DNA from 3 places in the Streptomyces sp. NPDC052114 genome. Region 3 is predicted to be linked to each of the others. Evidence: riboswitches for the same ligand, from Rfam matches in the RefSeq annotation. Region 3 holds a riboswitch; each other region holds the start of a gene.
The links. Region 3 has a riboswitch for thiamine pyrophosphate ahead of thiO (glycine oxidase ThiO). Riboswitches for the same ligand answer to the same signal wherever they lie in the genome.

Region 1 (2,259 bases), on a different contig from region 3:
CACCTCGGTGATCCGCCCGAAGCGCCAGACGCCGTCGACGTGCAGCCCGCGCGCGACGATCGCCGTGACGGGGTAGGCGAAGAAGAGCGCGAAGAACGCGACGGGCGCGGCCATCAGACCGAGCCGCGCCGCGCTCCCGCGGGAGCGCCCCTGCACGGGGCGCACTTTCACTTCCGTCACTTCAGTACGAGCGAGGTCCACGACTTGATCCACGCCTCGCGGTTGTCCGCGATCTTCTTCGGGTCCAGGGTCTCGGGCTCGTCGACCGTCACACCGTGCTTCGTGAACAGCTCGGGCAGCTCGGTGCCCTCGCGCACGGGGTTCACGAACATGTTCAGCGGCATGTCCTCCTGGAACTCCTTGCCCGCGAGGAAGTCGAGGAGCGCCTTGCCGCCCTTGGTGTTCTTGGCGTTGCTGAGCAGCCCCGCGTACTCGACCTGACGGAAGCAGGTGCCGGTGGCGACGCCGGTGGGCGCCTCCTTGGGCTGCGGCTCGGCGTAGAGGACTTCGACGGGCGGCGAGGAGGCGTAGGAGACGACGAGCGGGCGGTCGCCCTTGGCCTTCTTGCCGCCGGCGGAGCCGGAGAACTCCTCGTTGTAGGCCTGCTCCCAGCCGTCGACGACCTTGACGCCGTTGGCCTTGAGCTTCGTCCAGTAGTCCTGCCAGCCCTTGTCGCCGTACTGGGCGGCGGTGCCGAGCAGGAAGCCGAGGCCGGGCGACGAGGTCGAGGCGTTCTCGGTCACGAGCAGGTTCTTGTACCGCGGCTCGGCCAGGTCGTCGAAGGACTTCGGCGGCGCGAGCTTCTTGTCGGCGAAGTACTTCTTGTCGTAGTTGACGCAGATGTCACCGCTGTCGACGGGCGTGACCCGGTGCTTGTCCTGGTCGACCCGGTACTGCGCCCCGATCTTGTCCGAGCCCTTGGCCTCGTACGACTGGAAGAGCCCGTTGTCGAGCGCGCGCGAGAGCAGGGTGTTGTCGACGCCGAAGAAGACGTCGCCCTGCGGGTTGTCCTTGGACAGGATCGCCTTGTTCACGGCGGCGCCCGCGTCACCGTCCTTGAGGACCTTGACCTTGTAGCCCGACCGCTTCTCGAAGTCCTTCAGTACGTCCTTGGAGACGTTGAAGGAGTCGTGGCTGACGAGCGTGACGCTCTTGGCGTCGCTCTCCCCGGACCCGCCGCACGCGGAGAGCGCGACGAGCCCGAGGCCCACCGCGACCGCGGCGGACGTGACCTTCTTGGTGGTGCTCACTGACTTTCCTCCTGGGTGACCAGGAGAAGACGCGGCCCTGCCCGCCGGCCGGACGGCCTGCGGGCAGGGCGCAACAGCTTGAGTGATGACCGAACTTCCTACCCGGAATGACCCGGGCGAGGTTCAGAGGGTCTGCGGCCCACCTGTCCAAGGTGCCGCACTCTCAGCGCTGTGGCGCTCCCCTGTCGGAATATGCAGATGTGTGTACGAGCCGTACGCCCGCCAGACTACCTCTCGGCCGCGGCGAGCTGGCCGCACGCTCCGTCGATCTCCTGGCCCCGGGTGTCCCGGATCGTGACCGGCACGCCATGGGCGGCGATGGCCTCCACGAACGCCTTCTCGTCCTCCGGCCGCGAGGCCGTCCACTTGGAGCCCGGCGTCGGGTTCAGCGGTATGAGGTTCACGTGCACGGGCTTGCCCTTGAGGAGCCGGCCGAGCCGGTCACCGCGCCACGCCTGGTCGTTGATGTCCCTGATCAGCGCGTACTCGATGGAGAGGCGGCGCCCCGACTTCGCGGCGTACTCCCAGCCCGCGTCGAGCACCTCGCGCACCTTCCAGCGCGTGTTGACCGGCACGAGGGTGTCGCGCAGCTCGTCGTCCGGGGCGTGCAGCGAGATGGCGAGGCGGCACTTGAAGCCCTCGTCGGCGAACCGGTGGATCGCCGGGACGAGCCCGACCGTCGAGACCGTGATGCCGCGCTGCGAGAGGCCGAGACCATCCGGCTCGGGGTCGGTCAGCGCGCGGATGGCGCCGACGACGCGCTTGTAGTTGGCGAGCGGCTCGCCCATCCCCATGAAGACGATGTTGGAGAGCCGCGCGGGCCCGCCGGGGATCTCGCCGTCCCGCAGCGCCCGCATGCCGTCCACGATCTGGTGCACGATCTCGCCGGTCGAGAGATTCCGGTCGAGCCCGGCCTGTCCCGTGGCACAGAACGGACAGTTCATGCCACAGCCCGCCTGGGAGCTGATGCACATGGTGACCCGGTCCGGGTACCGCATGAGGACCGACT
Region 2 (2,259 bases), on a different contig from region 3:
ATGTAGTCCACGCCCTGTTCGGCCTGCTCGATGACCGTGTCCTTGTAGATCTCCCAGGTCAGCTCCTCGGCGCGGCCGTCGACCTTCTCCAGGGCCTGGTAGAGGGGAACGGTGCCGATCGGGACGGGGGAGTTGCGCAGGACCCACTCGCGGGTGGTGTGGATGTTGCGGCCGGTGGACAGGTCCATGACCGTGTCGGCGCCCCACTTGGTCGCCCACGTCATCTTGTCCACCTCCTCCTCGATGGAGGAAGTGACGGCGGAATTGCCGATGTTGGCGTTCACCTTCACCAGGAACCTCTTGCCGATGATCATCGGCTCGATCTCCGGGTGGTTCACGTTGGCCGGGATCACGGCGCGCCCCGCGGCGACCTCGGCGCGCACGATCTCGGGGTCCAGGTTCTCGCGGATCCCGATGAACTCCATCTCGGGCGTGATCTCGCCGCGACGGGCGTACGCGAGCTGCGTCACCGCCTGTCCCTGGCGGGCGCGGCGCGGCTGGCGGGGGCGGCCGGGGAAGACCGCGTCGAGGTTCTTGAGCCCGCCGCGCGGCGAGGTGTGCTTGATGCCGTCGTCCTCGGGACGGGGCGGACGGCCCGCATACTCCTCGGTGTCGCCGCGGGCGATGATCCAGTTCTCCCGCAGCGGCGGCAGACCGCGGCGGACGTCGGTCTCGGCCGACGGGTCGGTGTACGGACCGGAAGTGTCGTACAGGGTCACGGCCTTGCCGTTGGTGAGGTGCACCTGGCGGACCGGCACGCGCAGGTCGGGGCGCGAGCCCTCGACGTACGCCTTGTGCCAGCCGATGGACTTCCCGGCCTCGTCGCTCTCGTGCTGCGTCGAGGCAGGCGTGCGTGCGTCCGATGTGGTCATGAGACCTACTCCCTACGCCGGCATTACCCGGTAACAGGTTCGGCGGTCGACGCAGCGGATCCCGTACGGTCCGCACCACCACTGGTGCCTTTCGTACGGAGGTCAGCGCCCTCTCAGCCCGGTGCTCCGAGCTCCCGCGATTGCAAAGGTGCCTCCACGCTAGCGTCATGTCGGGCGCGCTGAACAGAGGGCCCCCTCCGTTCTTGCGATGATCGGTCAGTGACCACCACACCGCCGCCGTCCCCGCCGCCGTCGCAACCGCCCGTCCCGGGACCGCCTCCGGAGGGTCCGGGCCAGCCTCCCGGGCAGGGGCGTTCCCCTGGACAGTCCCCCGGACATGGGCACGGAGGGCACTCCCACAGTCACAGTCACGGCCCGGCCGCGCCGGTCTCCCAGCATCTGCGCAAGGTCATCGCCGCGGTGCTGATTCCTTTCGCCACCGCGGTCGTCGTGGGGCTCGTGGTGCTCTGGCCGGGCGGTGCGCCGTCGCACGAGCGGACCGGCGTCGGCTTCGACCGGCAGATGCAGTCGGCCAAGGTCACGAAGGTGCTGGAGCTGCCCTGCAAGGAACTCAGCCCCTCGCAGCCCACGCCGAACGGCGACACGTCCACCGCCGAGGGCCAGTCCGCGCAGTCCAACGCCCAGGGCATCTGCAAGAAGGCGACGATCGAGGTGACCAGCGGCAAGGACAAGGGCCGCACCTTCATCGAGATCATCCAGCCGGATTCGCCCCGGCAACTCGGCACGGGCCAGGAGGTGGTGGTCGCCTACGAACCCAAGGCACCCGAGGGGCTCCAGTACTCGGTCACCGATGTGAACCGCAAGATCCCGATGGCCCTGCTCGCCGGCATCTTCGCGCTCGCCGTCGTCGTGGTGGGACGGATGCGCGGTGTGATGGCCCTGGTCGCGCTCGCCATCAGCTTCATGGTGCTGACCCTCTTCATCCTGCCGGCGATCCTGCAGGGCTCGAACCCGCTGGTCGTCGCGGTGATCGGGGCGAGCGCCATCATGCTGATCGCGCTCTATCTCTGTCACGGCCTCACGGCCCGCACCTCCGTCGCGGTACTCGGCACGCTGATCTCCCTGCTGCTCATCGGCCTCCTCGGCTCGCTCTTCATCGGCTGGGCGGCGCTGACCGGCAACACGGACGACAACACCGGCCTCATCCATGGCCTGTACCCGTCCATCGACATGAGCGGCCTGCTGCTCGCGGGCGTCATCATCGGCTCGCTCGGCGTGCTCGACGACGTGACCGTCACGCAGACCTCCGCGGTCTGGGAACTCCACCAGGCCAACCCCTCGATGGGCTGGCGCGGCCTCTACCGCGCGGGCATCCGCATCGGCCGCGACCACATCGCCTCGGTCGTCAACACCCTCGTACTCGCCT
Region 3 (2,259 bases):
ATGCCGGGGACGAGCTCGTGGGCGTCCCGCAGGAGCTCGTAGACGCCGCCCGCGGTGACCGTGGTGTCCCAGCCGAGCTCCTCGCTGGTCGCGCCGACGACGAGCTCGCCGTTCTCGCGCGGCACGAGGTAGACGTGGCTGCCCCGCACGACCGCGCGCACGGTACGGCTCAGGAACGGCGCGTACGGCTTCGGCACCGTCAGCCGCAGCACCTGCCCCTTCACGGGGCGCACGGGCGGCAGGACGTCGTCGGGCACGCCCGCGAGGCGCCCGCTGAGGCTGCCCGCCGCGAGCACCGTCGACGGTGCGGTCAGCTCGGTGCCGTCCCCGAGGACGACACCGAGCGCCCGGTCGCGTACGACACGAAGGCGCTCGGCCCAGGCGCGGTGGAGGACCACCCCCGCCCGCTCACAGGCCACCAGAAGCGCCGCAGAGAGCCTGCGCGGGTCGATCTGGTGGTCGCCGTCGACCCGAAGACCGCCCCGCACCCCCGGCGCCAGCATCGGCTCCAGGCGCCGGCACTCGCGGCCGCTGAGCCACTCCGACTCCAGTCCCGACTGGCGTTGCAGGGTGTGCAGTTCGCGCAGATGGGCGCGGTCGTCGGAGTCGAGCGCGACCGCGAGCGTGCCGCACGCGCGGTAGCCGAGGTCGCGCCCGCTCGCCTCGGCCAGCTCGGCGGCGAACTCCGGATAGCGGCGGGCGGACTCCAGGTTGATGCCCAGCAGCGTCTGCTCGCCGTAGTGCAGTTCGGTGACGGCGGCCAGCATGCCCGCCGCGACCTGGGCGGCGCCGCCGCCCGGCTCGGGGTCCACGACCGCGACGGACAGGCCGCGCTGCGCGGCCCGCCAGGCCGTGACCAGGCCGATCACACCGCCCCCGACGACCAGGACGTCAGAGGTGAGCGAGGGCGTACTCGTAGGTGAATGCATGGGCGTCCAGCCCCTCCCTTCGCCGGCATGACCCGGATCAGGTTCGTACGGTCGGAGGCCGTCCCAGCCTCCCTCTCAGCCCGGTGCGTCCGGGCTCCCGCGAGTGCTCTGCACCGGCCACCCTAGCCCGTCGCTTCGCACGGCAGTAGGGGAGCTGTCCGGGTATGGACCATGACTGTGTGTCAGAGATCTCCCCGTCGGCCCCTGAAGCCGCCGCCGTCCGCCGTCCTAGAGTGATCGGGTGAGCGAGCAGCAGATGCAGAGCGAGCAGCAGCGGAAGCGCCCGGAGCGGCACGTCGTGATCGTCGGCGCCGGAATGGCCGGTGTGCAGACCGCCGTGGCCCTGCGCGAGCAGGGATTCACCGGGGCGGTCACCCTCATCGGGGCGGAGCCGCACCAGCCGTACGACAGGCCGCCGCTGTCCAAGGCGGTCCTCCTCGGCAAGGCGGAGGGCTCCGCCTTCGACATCGACTTCGAGGCGCTCGGCATCGAGCTGAGCCTGGGCCGCGAGGTCACGGGCGTGCGCCCCGCCGACCACGAGCTGGACACCGCCGAAGGCCCCGTCGCCTACGACGCCCTGGTCCTTGCGACCGGCGCCGAGCCGATCCGGCTGCCCGGCACCGAGGGCGTCCCCGGGGTGCACCTCCTGCGCACCCTGGACGACGCGGAGCGGCTGCGGCCGGTCCTCGCCGAGCAGCACGACATCGTGGTGGTCGGGGCGGGCTGGATCGGCGCGGAGTTCGCCACGGCCGCGCGCGAGGCGGGCTGTTCCGTCACCGTGGTGGAGGCCGCGGCACGGCCGCTGGCCGGGGCGCTGCCGGAGGAGGTCGCGGCCCCGATGACGGGCTGGTACGCGGACTCCGGAGCCGCCCTGCGCACCCACGCGCGCGTGGCGCACGTCGAACCGGGCGCGGTGGTCCTCTCCGACGGGACCCGGCTGCCCGCCGGCGCCGTCGTCGTCGGCATCGGGGCGCGGCCCGCGACGGCCTGGCTGGCCGGCTCCGGCATCGCGCTCGGCGCGCACGGGGAGGTCGTGGCCGACGACCACCTGCGCGCCTCGGCGCCCGACGTGTACGCGGTCGGCGACTGCTCGTCCTTCCCCTCCGCGCGGTACGGCGAGCGCCTGCTCGTGCACCACTGGGACAACGCCGTCCAGGGGCCGCGCACGCTGGCGGCGAACATCATCGGCGAGACCCCGGCGGCCTACGACCCCGTGCCGTACTTCTGGTCGGAGCAGTTCGGGCGCTTCGTGCAGTACGCGGGGCACCACGCGGCCGCCGACCGGCTGGTGTGGCGCGGCGACCCGGCGGGCATGGCCTGGTCGGTGTGC

Region 1: another riboswitch for thiamine pyrophosphate. It lies ahead of AB0L89_RS07400 (thiamine ABC transporter substrate-binding protein); the one in region 3 lies ahead of thiO (glycine oxidase ThiO).
Region 2: another riboswitch for thiamine pyrophosphate. It lies ahead of thiC (phosphomethylpyrimidine synthase ThiC); the one in region 3 lies ahead of thiO (glycine oxidase ThiO).

Annotation. Positions count from the first base shown of each region.
Region 1 is NZ_JBFAWC010000003.1:109,588-111,846, forward strand. It holds gene AB0L89_RS07395 (iron ABC transporter permease) at 1-114, opposite strand, end outside; gene AB0L89_RS07400 (thiamine ABC transporter substrate-binding protein) at 177-1,250, opposite strand; TPP riboswitch at 1,328-1,444, opposite strand; gene rlmN (23S rRNA (adenine(2503)-C(2))-methyltransferase RlmN) at 1,478-2,259, opposite strand, start outside.
Region 2 is NZ_JBFAWC010000007.1:201,160-203,418, reverse strand. It holds gene thiC (phosphomethylpyrimidine synthase ThiC) at 1-872, opposite strand, end outside; TPP riboswitch at 865-1,020, opposite strand; gene AB0L89_RS17680 (YibE/F family protein) at 1,092-2,259, shown strand, end outside.
Region 3 is NZ_JBFAWC010000011.1:57,806-60,064, forward strand. It holds gene thiO (glycine oxidase ThiO) at 1-929, opposite strand, end outside; TPP riboswitch at 927-1,040, opposite strand; gene AB0L89_RS24360 (FAD-dependent oxidoreductase) at 1,186-2,259, shown strand, end outside.